Linked DNA regions of Rosistilla oblonga. The protein of the gene in region 1 binds, or shares a complex with, the protein of each later gene. Links are inferred from orthologs where the notes say so. Each region holds a gene or a part of one and is shown in the gene's direction. Other genes may lie near its edges.

The links.
Region 2: the proteins of accD (region 1) and accC are in contact, whole or in part, in a solved structure (PDB 8UXZ), measured with the Escherichia coli proteins. The link is inferred for Rosistilla oblonga from one-to-one orthologs.
Region 3: the proteins of accD (region 1) and CA51_RS02135 are in contact, whole or in part, in a solved structure (PDB 8UXZ), measured with the Escherichia coli proteins. The link is inferred for Rosistilla oblonga from one-to-one orthologs.
Region 4: the proteins of accD (region 1) and accB are in contact, whole or in part, in a solved structure (PDB 8UXZ), measured with the Escherichia coli proteins. The link is inferred for Rosistilla oblonga from one-to-one orthologs.

Annotation. Positions count from the first base shown.
Region 1 is NZ_CP036292.1:6,461,414-6,464,285, reverse strand. The notes cover bases 1-2,797. They hold accD (acetyl-CoA carboxylase, carboxyltransferase subunit beta), read left to right. Parts: upstream 1-877; coding sequence 878-1,717; downstream 1,718-2,797. Other genes in these bases: CA51_RS22760 (serine/threonine-protein kinase), read left to right, coding at 1,748-2,701; CA51_RS22770 (phytanoyl-CoA dioxygenase family protein), read right to left, coding at 1-493.
Region 2 is NZ_CP036292.1:4,779,464-4,782,333, forward strand. The notes cover bases 1-2,795. They hold accC (acetyl-CoA carboxylase biotin carboxylase subunit), read left to right. Parts: upstream 1-623; coding sequence 624-1,967; downstream 1,968-2,795. Other genes in these bases: accB (acetyl-CoA carboxylase biotin carboxyl carrier protein), read left to right, coding at 3-470; CA51_RS16850 (ABC transporter permease), read left to right, coding at 2,071-2,795. Outside these bases: more of CA51_RS16850, read left to right, coding at 2,796-2,870. UniProt on the Escherichia coli protein: This protein is a component of the acetyl coenzyme A carboxylase complex; first, biotin carboxylase catalyzes the carboxylation of the carrier protein and then the transcarboxylase transfers the carboxyl group to form malonyl-CoA.
Region 3 is NZ_CP036292.1:595,873-598,695, forward strand. The notes cover bases 29-2,776. They hold CA51_RS02135 (acetyl-CoA carboxylase carboxyltransferase subunit alpha), read left to right. Parts: upstream 29-789; coding sequence 790-1,764; downstream 1,765-2,776. Other genes in these bases: CA51_RS02130 (serine/threonine-protein kinase), read left to right, coding at 29-700; CA51_RS02140 (CvpA family protein), read right to left, coding at 2,004-2,738. Outside these bases: more of CA51_RS02130, read left to right, coding at 1-28; CA51_RS02145 (metal-dependent hydrolase), read left to right, coding at 2,819-2,823. UniProt on the Escherichia coli protein: Component of the acetyl coenzyme A carboxylase (ACC) complex. First, biotin carboxylase catalyzes the carboxylation of biotin on its carrier protein (BCCP) and then the CO(2) group is transferred by the carboxyltransferase to acetyl-CoA to form malonyl-CoA.
Region 4 is NZ_CP036292.1:4,778,398-4,781,199, forward strand. What follows is about bases 76-2,802. They hold accB (acetyl-CoA carboxylase biotin carboxyl carrier protein), read left to right. Parts: upstream 76-1,068; coding sequence 1,069-1,536; downstream 1,537-2,802. Other genes in these bases: CA51_RS16835 (M24 family metallopeptidase), read left to right, coding at 76-924; accC (acetyl-CoA carboxylase biotin carboxylase subunit), read left to right, coding at 1,690-2,802. Outside these bases: more of CA51_RS16835, read left to right, coding at 1-75. UniProt on the Escherichia coli protein: This protein is a component of the acetyl coenzyme A carboxylase complex; first, biotin carboxylase catalyzes the carboxylation of the carrier protein and then the transcarboxylase transfers the carboxyl group to form malonyl-CoA.

The DNA of each region.
Region 1 (2,872 bases):
CTTTGCCATGCTCCAACCGCCCCAACTGTTGCGACTGAGGGATGACTTGCAAGCAACCGTTGTCGCGGCCGGCGCGATCGATCGCGATGTAACAACTGGCCATCCGCGGAAACAGGCAGCCGTAGTTGTACCAATATCCGTAATCTTGATGCCATTCCCAGGCCCCGCCGACGCGAGGTTCTTTGAGCATCAGTTTATGGTGGTAGTGGTAGATCTCTTCTCCCATCAGCGACTGCATCGATCCGGCGACGCGTTGGCAGCGTGCGATGGCGCTGAACATGTCGTCGGATAAATGATCGCGGACGGCCAGCACGGTTTGGCCTCCGGCGGCGTCGCTGCGGGCGGTCGCTGCCGATTCGATCTCGCGATCGCGGCGGGCGATTTGTTCCAACAGCTGGACCTCCGGCGGCGAGAGCAGTTGGGAGACCATCAGAAAACCCTCGCGGTCGAAGGTGGCTTTGTCGTCGGCAGTGATCTGCAAGCGGCTGGTCATCGGAAACCTCCTTACGTGCGGCACAGCAAAAGCTGATTACAATAGGTGCCTATGCTCTCACGGGCGAACGTCGGACGCCATATGCCCAGGGCAATTAAGTGTTTGTGCTTCGGCGAATGAGGCGAGCCGCGGCGGCGCGGCGTTGTCCAAGCGAACACGTCGCTACCGCGTGCCGGCTGATGCCTGCAATTGAAACACCACTTAGCCCTGGCTATATGCCTAGAAGAATCCTTAGCGGTATCGTAGGCTAACGGGGCTGAAGCGTTGCGGGGCTGGGGCCCCGATCCAACCGATGCAGCGAAAAATTGCGATAACCGATATATTTGGATCGCGAACAACGCGAATTTAATATCTTCACTGCCCCTTTGATGGGTGAATAATTGCATGGCGACCGTCGAATCGAACAGCGAAGCCCCCAATACCAAAAAACGCGGAATTCCCGAGGGTTTGTGGATCAAATGCCCCGGATGCTTGTCGAGCGTCTACCGCAAAGAGGTCCAACGGCGGCTGAATGTCTGCCCTAAGTGCGACCACCATCTTTACGTTTCGGCTGCCGATCGAGTCGAACAGGTCTTGGATGAAGGGACGTTTGAAGCCTGGGACGAAGAGCTGAGGCCCACCGATCCCTTGGAATTTGCTGACCGAAAACGTTATGCCGAGCGATTGTTAGCCGAACAGAAGCGGACCGGATTGGTCGATGCCGCTCTGACCGGAACCGGAATGATCCGAGCTCGCCGCGTTGCGTTTGGAGTTACCGACAGTGCGTTTATCATGGGAAGCATGGGATCGGTTGTCGGCGAGCGGTTGACGCGGTTGATCGAACGAGCGACCGAACAGAACCTACCCTTGATCATTATTAGTGGCTCCGGCGGCGGGGCTCGGATGCACGAAGGGATCCTATCGCTGATGCAGATGGCGAAGGTCTCCGCAGCGCTGGCTCGATATCACGAATCGGGCGGGCTGTTCATCAGCGTCTTGACCAACCCCACTATGGGCGGCGTCGCTGCTAGTTTTGCTTCGTTGGGAGATCTCTGTTTCGCCGAACCCAAGGCATTGATCGGTTTCGCCGGACCGCGGACGATCAAAGCGACGATCGGCATCGAATTGCCCGAGGGTTTTCAGACCAGTGAATTCCTGTTGGAGCATGGTTTTATCGATCGGATCGTCGCTCGCGATCGCTTGAAATCGGAGATCGCCCGCGTCATCGACTACTGTGGCAAATAACACTCCTCCCCTCGACTACGAATTACGTTTATGGGTCTGCTGGACAAAATTCAATCGCTGATCGGCAAAAAGAAGACGGAAGAGGGAGATTCCGGCGCCGCGGCGGTTCCGAAGAGCAAGCAAACCAAGGGGAGCAACAGCCTGGATGTCGAAGCCCGCTTTGAGCGGATGCGGTCGGCAGTTTCGGGGACGATGAGTAACTTCATCACCGCCCGGGATCGGCAATACAACCGCGTGGTCGGGCTGAAATTGTGCGACGCGGAAAAAGTAGCCACCTTCGAAGCCCGCTTCAAAGGCCTCAAGAAACCGATCGAAGGGGCGATCGCTGTGCAAATGCAGCACCCCAACGTCGTGGAGACCTACGAATATGGGACCACCAAGCAGGGGCAACCCTATCTGGTGATGGAATATGTCGACGGCCCTGGGCTGTTGCAGGTCATCCAGACGCGGAAAGAAGAGACCTTGGCCGGGAAGCGTTTATCGCTGATCCGACAGATGGCTGAGGGGATGAAATACGTCCACGAGAAGGGATTCATTCACCGCGACATCTGCCCTCGCAACTTTATCTGTTCCTCCGACATGGATCGGATAAAGCTCATCGACTTCGGTTTGACCGTCCCCGCGTTGCCTCCTTATATGCAGCCGGGCAACCGCACCGGGACGCCTCTTTATATGGCGCCGGAAATCGTTCGCCGTCGGCAGACCGACCAACGCGTCGACGTGTTCGCCTTTGGCGTTTCGATCTACACGTTGTGCGCGTTTGAGTTCCCGTGGCCTGTCAACGACACGACTGGCAAAGCCGCGCTGCAGCACGACACGCATCCACCGATCCCGATCTTGCAGTTCCGCCCCGACCTGAATCCTGTGTTGGCGACGGCGATCATGCGTTGCATCAGCCCCAACGTCCAGGACCGGATGCCTTCGATGGAAGCCTTCTTAAGGCAGATCAAAGGGGTCAGGTCGGAGCTGAAGTCACCGGCTTAATTCGAAACCGGGATCGCAAACCGGCGGACTCATGAATTCCCCAACCGGCAAAGTTGGGGACGATTCGGGGGCGGCGAGTCGCTCTACAGCTGGTAACTCGCTCATTCGCTGCAACCACACCCCCTCTTGCGAGGCATTTTGGGATTCGTGGTTTAATGTTTGAATCATTTT
Region 2 (2,870 bases), 1.7 Mb from region 1 along the record:
ACATGTCAGGCGACGTTTTTGATATCGAACAGATCCGCAAGCTCGTCGAGCTGATGGAAGAACACAATCTTGCTGAAGTCGATTTGAAGCAGGACCAAAAGACGATCAAGTTGTGTCGCGGCGGGTTCGCTGCGGCTCCCGCACCAATGATGGTACCTCAAGCTGTCGCTCCGGCGGCCCCAGCAGCGGCTCCCGCTGCGGCGGCTCCCGCGGCTGACGGTGCAAACATCGCGATCATCAAGGCACCGATGGTTGGCACGTTTTATACCCGTGCAAATCCCGAAGCGTCTCCTTTCGTCAGCGTTGGCGATTCGGTCAACGCCGACACAACGATCTGCATCGTCGAAGCGATGAAGGTCTTCAACGAAATTCCTGCGGAAATTTCGGGGAAGGTCGTCGCGATCTTGGCTAAGGATGGCGAAGCTGTCGATTTCGGCAAACCGCTGTTCAAGATCGACACCTCGGCGTAACGCCTCGCCGATCCGACAACTTGCTAGCACCACAGCCGTCAGTTCGCCAGCGCCAGCCTACAAGCAGCTTTCGCTCGCTGGCGGCCGATTCCGCGATGAGCCGTCGCCGCTCACGCAATCGCTCCTCCTCTGACCTTGGAAACCATCAATCGGATGTATAACCGGATCCTTATTGCCAACCGTGGTGAAATCGCGCTGCGGATTATCCGCGCCTGTCGCGAAATGGGCATCGAATCGGTCGCTGTGTTCAGCGAAGCGGATCGCGAATCGGCACACGTTCGCCTAGCCGACGCGGCGTATTGCATCGGACCAGCTCGCAGCGCCGAAAGCTACCTGCGGATCGACCAAGTGATCAGCGCCGCCGAGGTGAGTGGTGCCGAAGCGATCCACCCGGGATACGGCTTCCTCGCCGAAAACGCCGACTTCAACGAAGTCTGCCGCAGCTGCAACATCGATTTCATCGGCCCGATGCCCGAATCGATGGAGATGCTTGGCGATAAAAACTCAGCCCGCGCGTTGGCTCAATCCGCTGGCGTCCCCGTCGTCCCCGGAAGCGACGGCTTGCTGACCGATACCGAGGAAGCGCTGGCTGTCGCCAAGACGATCGGATACCCCGTGCTGATCAAAGCGACAGCAGGTGGTGGCGGTAAGGGAATGCGTGTCGCCGAGACGCCCGAGGTTCTCGAGACCGCGCTGCAACAGGCTCGCCAAGAAGCGGAAGCCGCCTTCGGAAACGGCGGCGTCTACCTAGAGAAATTCATCGAACAACCGCGACACATCGAAGTCCAGATCATCGCCGATCAACAGGGCAACGTGGTCCACCTTCACGAACGCGACTGTTCGGTCCAACGCCGTCACCAAAAACTGATCGAAGAGGCTCCGTCGCCGCTGCTGCCCGCAGAACGACGCAAAGAGATCTGCGACGCGGCGGTCCGTTTGATCCAAAACGCCAACTATTACAACGCCGGTACTGTCGAATTTATCGTCGACAAAAACGACGACTTCTACTTTATCGAAGTGAATGCTCGCATTCAGGTCGAACACCCGGTAACCGAAATGGTGACCGGCGTCGATCTGATCAAGCAACAGATCTCGGTCGCCGCTGGACAACCGCTGCCGTTCACCCAAGCGGACATCAAGAGCCAAGGGTCGGCGATCGAATGCCGCATCAACGCCGAAAACCCCGATAAAAACTTCATGCCCAATCCGGGCAAGATCGAAACGCTGTTTTCACCAGGCGGACTTGGCGTTCGATTCGATTCGCACGTCTACGCCGGATACACCGTACCGCCGTATTACGATTCGATGATCGGCAAGTTGATCGTCCATCGTCCGACGCGTGAAGAAGCGATCGCTTGCATGTTGCGGGCTCTGTACGAACTCGAAGTCGGCGGGATCGCAACGACCGCATCGCTGCACCGCAAGATCCTGCAGCACCCCGAATTCATCGAAGGTCGCCACGATACGACCTTTATCGCCCGGGAATTCAGTAGCTGATCCCCAGGTTGAGGTTTACGCCAGTGCGCGGCGACGTCTATACTCCGCCGCCGCTGGTCCAGGATGGGTCCAGCGTTTCCCTCAGTCAACCTTGGGACGACGTATGTACCGCTGGGTTCTTTGCTTTCGCTATCTGCGAACTCGTTACATCGCACTCGCTTCGATCATTAGCGTCACCCTCGGGGTGGCAACGCTAATCGTCGTCAACAGCGTGATGGCAGGCTTTTCTGCCGAGATGCACAAACGGATGAACGAATTGCTGTCGGACGTCGTTATCGACTGTCACAGCAGCGGCGGAATGCCCGATCAAGAAAAGCACCTGGAGCGGATTCGCCGCATCACCGGTGACAAATTGGTCGGTGCGACGTGCAGCGTTCACGTCCCGGCGATGTTGGGAATCGAGCACAACGGTCAACTGATCACCAAACAGATCAATCTGATTGGCGTCGATCCGAAGACCTACGGCGACGTCAGCGATTTTGGCCGTTGCCTGCTGCACCCGGGCAATCGTGAAACCGCGTCGTTCGAACTCTACGACAACGGCTACGGCAGCGATCGCAAGAACTTTCCCGAATCGGGATGGGTCTACCGACGCGCCTGGGCCGCATATCAAAAGGCTTACCAAAACGAGATCCGCGAAGCCGAAGCGGCCCGCAAAGCTGCTGGCAATGCGACCGGTGCATCGGCTGGCCCAAGCATCGATTCGTTTGGATCCGACGGACTGTTTTCGCAAGTTGCCGAAGAGACACGGAGCCGCGAATTCGATCCGCAGGAAGAACAGCACTGCGGGATCATCCTCGGTATCACCACCTGCAGTTCACGTTTCCGCGACCCCGATGGCGACGTAGGCGATTACTTTTACTGCCGTCCGGGCGACGACGTTCGCGTCATCTTCCCCAACGC
Region 3 (2,823 bases), 5.9 Mb from region 1 along the record:
GATCAAGATCCACGATTTTGTGACCGATCCGAAGTCGGCTTATCTGGTGCTGGAACTGTTCAGCGAATTGAACATGAAGCAGGCGTTGCGGCACGGGCCCGATTCGCTGGCCTATATGCTGAACAAGGTCGTTGAACAGTCGGCCGAAGGTTTGTATTTCATGCATACCAAGGGCTGGCTGCACTGCGACATCAAGCCCGACAACTTTCTGGTCAGTCGGGAAGGGGTCGTCAAGCTGATCGACTTCCAGATCTCGCAGAAGAAGAAAACCGGGCTGTCGAAACTGTTCGGCAAGAAATCGCAGATCCAGGGGACGCGCAGCTACATGTCGCCCGAGCAGATTCGCGGCAAGAACATGGACGAGCGGTCGGATATCTATTCGTACGGGTGCGTGTTGTACGAAGTGGCAACCGGCAAGCCGCCGTATACGGGCGAATCGCCTAACGATTTGTTGAACAAGCATCTCAGTGCCCCGATCCCCACGCCGTTGACCAGCAACGAAAACGTCTCCCAGGATTTCGCGGATCTGATCAAACGGATGCTCTCCAAGAAGCCAGAGCATCGGCCCGAATCGATGTGGGAATTTTTGAAGCTGGTTCGTGGGATGCGGTTGTTCAAGAAACAGCCCAAGAAGTTGGATGTGGACGTGTTTGATGTCGCGTCGGGATTCAAGTCGCCCGAGGACCTGCTGAAACATTAAATGTCGTGGCGGCAATCGCTGCGTTGCAATGGAAAGAGCGCGGCCCGTGCGGCCGATCGAAAATCAACTGAAAAAGAGAACTCGAAGATATGGATGCTGGCACGACTTTGGACTTTGAGAAAAGTGTGGCTGAGTTGCAGCAGCAGCTTGCAGCGATCGAGAAGCAGACCGATCGCAGCGACGCCGCGGAGACGGAGATCCGAAACCTGCGACGGCAGATCAATGAAGAACTGCGGCAGATCTACGCCAATCTCGATCCGTGGCAGACGGTTCAGGTTGCGCGGCACAAAGACCGTCCGTATACGAACGACTATCTGAAGCTAGCGTTCGACGAGTTTGTCGAGCTGCATGGCGACAAGCAGTTCGGCGACGACCGGGCGCTGTTGACCGGGTTTGCGAAGATCGATCGCTTCAAAGTGATCGTCGCCGGGCATCAGAAAGGCCGTACCTATAAGGAACGCGCCGCGTGTCACTTCGGATGTGCCCATCCCGAAGGCTATCGCAAGGCGATGAGCAAGATGAAGATGGCCGAGAAATATCGGCTGCCTCTGATCTGCTTTATCGACACTCCTGGCGCCTATCCCGGCGTCGGAGCCGAGGAGCGCGGCCAGGCTCAAGTGATCGCCGAAAGCATGTTCCAGATGAGCCGGCTGAAGACGCCGATCATCTGCGTCGTGATCGGTGAAGGGGGGAGCGGCGGTGCTTTGGGGATCGGCGTCGGCGATCGCGTGGCCGTGATGGAGAACGCGTATTATTCCGTCATTAGTCCCGAAGGCTGTGCGGGCATTCTGTGGAAGAGCCACGAGCACGCGCCGAAGGCCGCCAAGGCGTTGAAGTTCACTTCGAAGGATTTGCCCGGACTTGGCGTCGTCGACGACGTGTTGCCCGAACCGTTGGGCGGTGCGCATCGCGATCATCATCAAGCGGCTTCGCGTTTGCGTAGCTATTTGACGCGGACGCTGACTCAGTTGGAATCGCTGCCGGTCGAAGAGTTGCTGGCTCAGCGTTACGAGAAGTTTCGCCGGATGGGCGTCTTCCTGGAGGCGGCCGAAGCGGCTGTCTGATCTTCCGGGCGTCCGCGTCTTCGCGGCTCGGAAGCAAAGTCCTTGGTGCGACCGCCGCAGATGCTGGCGTTCGCCGGGGTGGGGCCTGGTTTTCAGGCCCTTAGAAACCGCCCCGCAACGTCCGATAATGCCTCTTATGTTGTATTAAGGCCCCCGTTTTCCCTGGGTTTTACGAACATTCGGGTTCTCGGGATCGCACGTTCCCCCGCCCTGAATTCCACAGCGACTGGGGCCAGCGGTTATGGCTGGATCTGGTCGAAGAATTTCGGCGTCAGCAGCTCGGCTGGAATCAGGTTCTCGCTGTCGTTGGGCAGTTGCAGGTTCTGCTGCACCGCGTCGACGATCGCGCCGGTCGCGGATTCGTTGTTGCCCCATGGCGACGGTCGCGCCGGGCCGGCCGCTGCGTTGCCGTCGGCTCGCAGTTGTTCATCCAGTTGATCCAGGTACGGGCCGACAATCTCTTGGAGTTCGGCCGGGATGACTTTGTCGCTGTAGCTGAGGAGCTTGGCGATGTAGTATCCGCTCCGCGATTGCACGATCTGTGTGCGGACCGAATCGCCCAGCAGCGAGAGCGCGAACATCGTGATCAGAATGCAATAGATCACGCCCTTGGCCAATCCGAGGATTCCGCCCAGTTGATGGTCGAAGGTTCGGAGTCTCAATCGGTCGATCGTGCGCGATAGCATTCGGAATAAGATCCAGATCGCGATCATCGTGCCAGTGAACAGGATGAACATCGCCAGGAACATATTCCACGGCGGCTCGGCGTGAATCTGTTGCGAGAACGGTTCGCGGAAACGCATCGCCACCCAGTAGCTGAGCGAGATCGACGCGAGCGACGCGACTTGCCAGGCGAAGCCTTTGATCGCGCCGAGGATCGTGGCGGCAGCCAGCGCGATCAGCATGATGATGTCGTAGGTTTCCATGATCGGTGGATTGGGGATTTCGGGCGGCGAAGAAAGCAAAGGTGCCAAGTATACGTAGGTCCTCGCCGCGGGCGAAGATCAATCAGATCGATCTTGGCAGCGAGGGGCGTTCGCGGTTATCTAATAGTATGGC
Region 4 (2,802 bases), 1.7 Mb from region 1 along the record:
CGCTACGAGACGCAAATCGAAGCCGAATGCGGTGGGATCGAGTCGTTTGTTCGCGGCCCCGAACGGACGATGACTCAATTGGTCGCCGAAGCTGTCGACGACTTCTCCGCCGCCACGATCGGTCTGGATGCCAACGATGTCAGTTGGGCGCTGTTAGAAGGTCTACGATCCGCGCTGCCGCAACAGACCTTTGCCGCCACCAACGGGCTCGTTCTTAAGCTGCGTCAGATTAAAGACCCCGAAGAAATCGAAACGATCCGCCGGGCAGTCCGCATCGCCGAACAGACCTTTCAAGCGATCCGGGCAACGCTGCGGCGAGGGCAGACCGAGCTAGAGATCGCTCACGATGTCGAGAAATGGATCCGCTACTTCGGCGGCGAAGGCTGTGGATTTGCGACGATCGCTGCGATTGGCCCCAATGCAGCGCTGCCGCACGCCCAACCGGGCGAGCGACGCGTCGGCGACGATCCCGCACTACTACTCGACTGGGGGGCTCGTTACAACGGATACACCAGCGATTTAACGAGGATGACGGCTATCGGGGCCCCCTCGCCGGAAATGGCTGAAATTTATCCTGTCGTTCTGGAGGCTCAACTGGCGGCGATTGCGGCGATTCGGCCCGGCGCAGAACTGAAAGCTGTCGACGCAGCGGCTCGCAACGTGATCCGCGACGCCGGCTTTGGCGACTACTTCGGGCACGGTTTGGGGCACGGAATTGGTTTACAAGTGCACGAATCGCCACGAATGTCAGCAATTACCGAAGGGACGTTGCAGGCGGGGATGGTCGTCACGGTGGAACCTGGAATCTATCTGCCGGGTAAACTAGGTGTCCGGATCGAAGACGATGTGTTGGTGACCGAGAAGGGGCACGAAGTCTTGTCGAGTTTGCCAAAGGGTCTCGATGACTGCACCGTAATCCTGTAAAAAGTGACCCGGCGTAAAACGCTGGGCTTTTCCTAGCCGTGGCAACGACCACGCCCCTAAAAAAAGACAACGCAACGAAACGCGATGCCAATCGCGGCAACAAACGCTTTTAGAATCGTTGTACAACCAATTGCCGGAGTGAACATGTCAGGCGACGTTTTTGATATCGAACAGATCCGCAAGCTCGTCGAGCTGATGGAAGAACACAATCTTGCTGAAGTCGATTTGAAGCAGGACCAAAAGACGATCAAGTTGTGTCGCGGCGGGTTCGCTGCGGCTCCCGCACCAATGATGGTACCTCAAGCTGTCGCTCCGGCGGCCCCAGCAGCGGCTCCCGCTGCGGCGGCTCCCGCGGCTGACGGTGCAAACATCGCGATCATCAAGGCACCGATGGTTGGCACGTTTTATACCCGTGCAAATCCCGAAGCGTCTCCTTTCGTCAGCGTTGGCGATTCGGTCAACGCCGACACAACGATCTGCATCGTCGAAGCGATGAAGGTCTTCAACGAAATTCCTGCGGAAATTTCGGGGAAGGTCGTCGCGATCTTGGCTAAGGATGGCGAAGCTGTCGATTTCGGCAAACCGCTGTTCAAGATCGACACCTCGGCGTAACGCCTCGCCGATCCGACAACTTGCTAGCACCACAGCCGTCAGTTCGCCAGCGCCAGCCTACAAGCAGCTTTCGCTCGCTGGCGGCCGATTCCGCGATGAGCCGTCGCCGCTCACGCAATCGCTCCTCCTCTGACCTTGGAAACCATCAATCGGATGTATAACCGGATCCTTATTGCCAACCGTGGTGAAATCGCGCTGCGGATTATCCGCGCCTGTCGCGAAATGGGCATCGAATCGGTCGCTGTGTTCAGCGAAGCGGATCGCGAATCGGCACACGTTCGCCTAGCCGACGCGGCGTATTGCATCGGACCAGCTCGCAGCGCCGAAAGCTACCTGCGGATCGACCAAGTGATCAGCGCCGCCGAGGTGAGTGGTGCCGAAGCGATCCACCCGGGATACGGCTTCCTCGCCGAAAACGCCGACTTCAACGAAGTCTGCCGCAGCTGCAACATCGATTTCATCGGCCCGATGCCCGAATCGATGGAGATGCTTGGCGATAAAAACTCAGCCCGCGCGTTGGCTCAATCCGCTGGCGTCCCCGTCGTCCCCGGAAGCGACGGCTTGCTGACCGATACCGAGGAAGCGCTGGCTGTCGCCAAGACGATCGGATACCCCGTGCTGATCAAAGCGACAGCAGGTGGTGGCGGTAAGGGAATGCGTGTCGCCGAGACGCCCGAGGTTCTCGAGACCGCGCTGCAACAGGCTCGCCAAGAAGCGGAAGCCGCCTTCGGAAACGGCGGCGTCTACCTAGAGAAATTCATCGAACAACCGCGACACATCGAAGTCCAGATCATCGCCGATCAACAGGGCAACGTGGTCCACCTTCACGAACGCGACTGTTCGGTCCAACGCCGTCACCAAAAACTGATCGAAGAGGCTCCGTCGCCGCTGCTGCCCGCAGAACGACGCAAAGAGATCTGCGACGCGGCGGTCCGTTTGATCCAAAACGCCAACTATTACAACGCCGGTACTGTCGAATTTATCGTCGACAAAAACGACGACTTCTACTTTATCGAAGTGAATGCTCGCATTCAGGTCGAACACCCGGTAACCGAAATGGTGACCGGCGTCGATCTGATCAAGCAACAGATCTCGGTCGCCGCTGGACAACCGCTGCCGTTCACCCAAGCGGACATCAAGAGCCAAGGGTCGGCGATCGAATGCCGCATCAACGCCGAAAACCCCGATAAAAACTTCATGCCCAATCCGGGCAAGATCGAAACGCTGTTTTCACCAGGCGGACTTGGCGTTCGATTCGATTCGCAC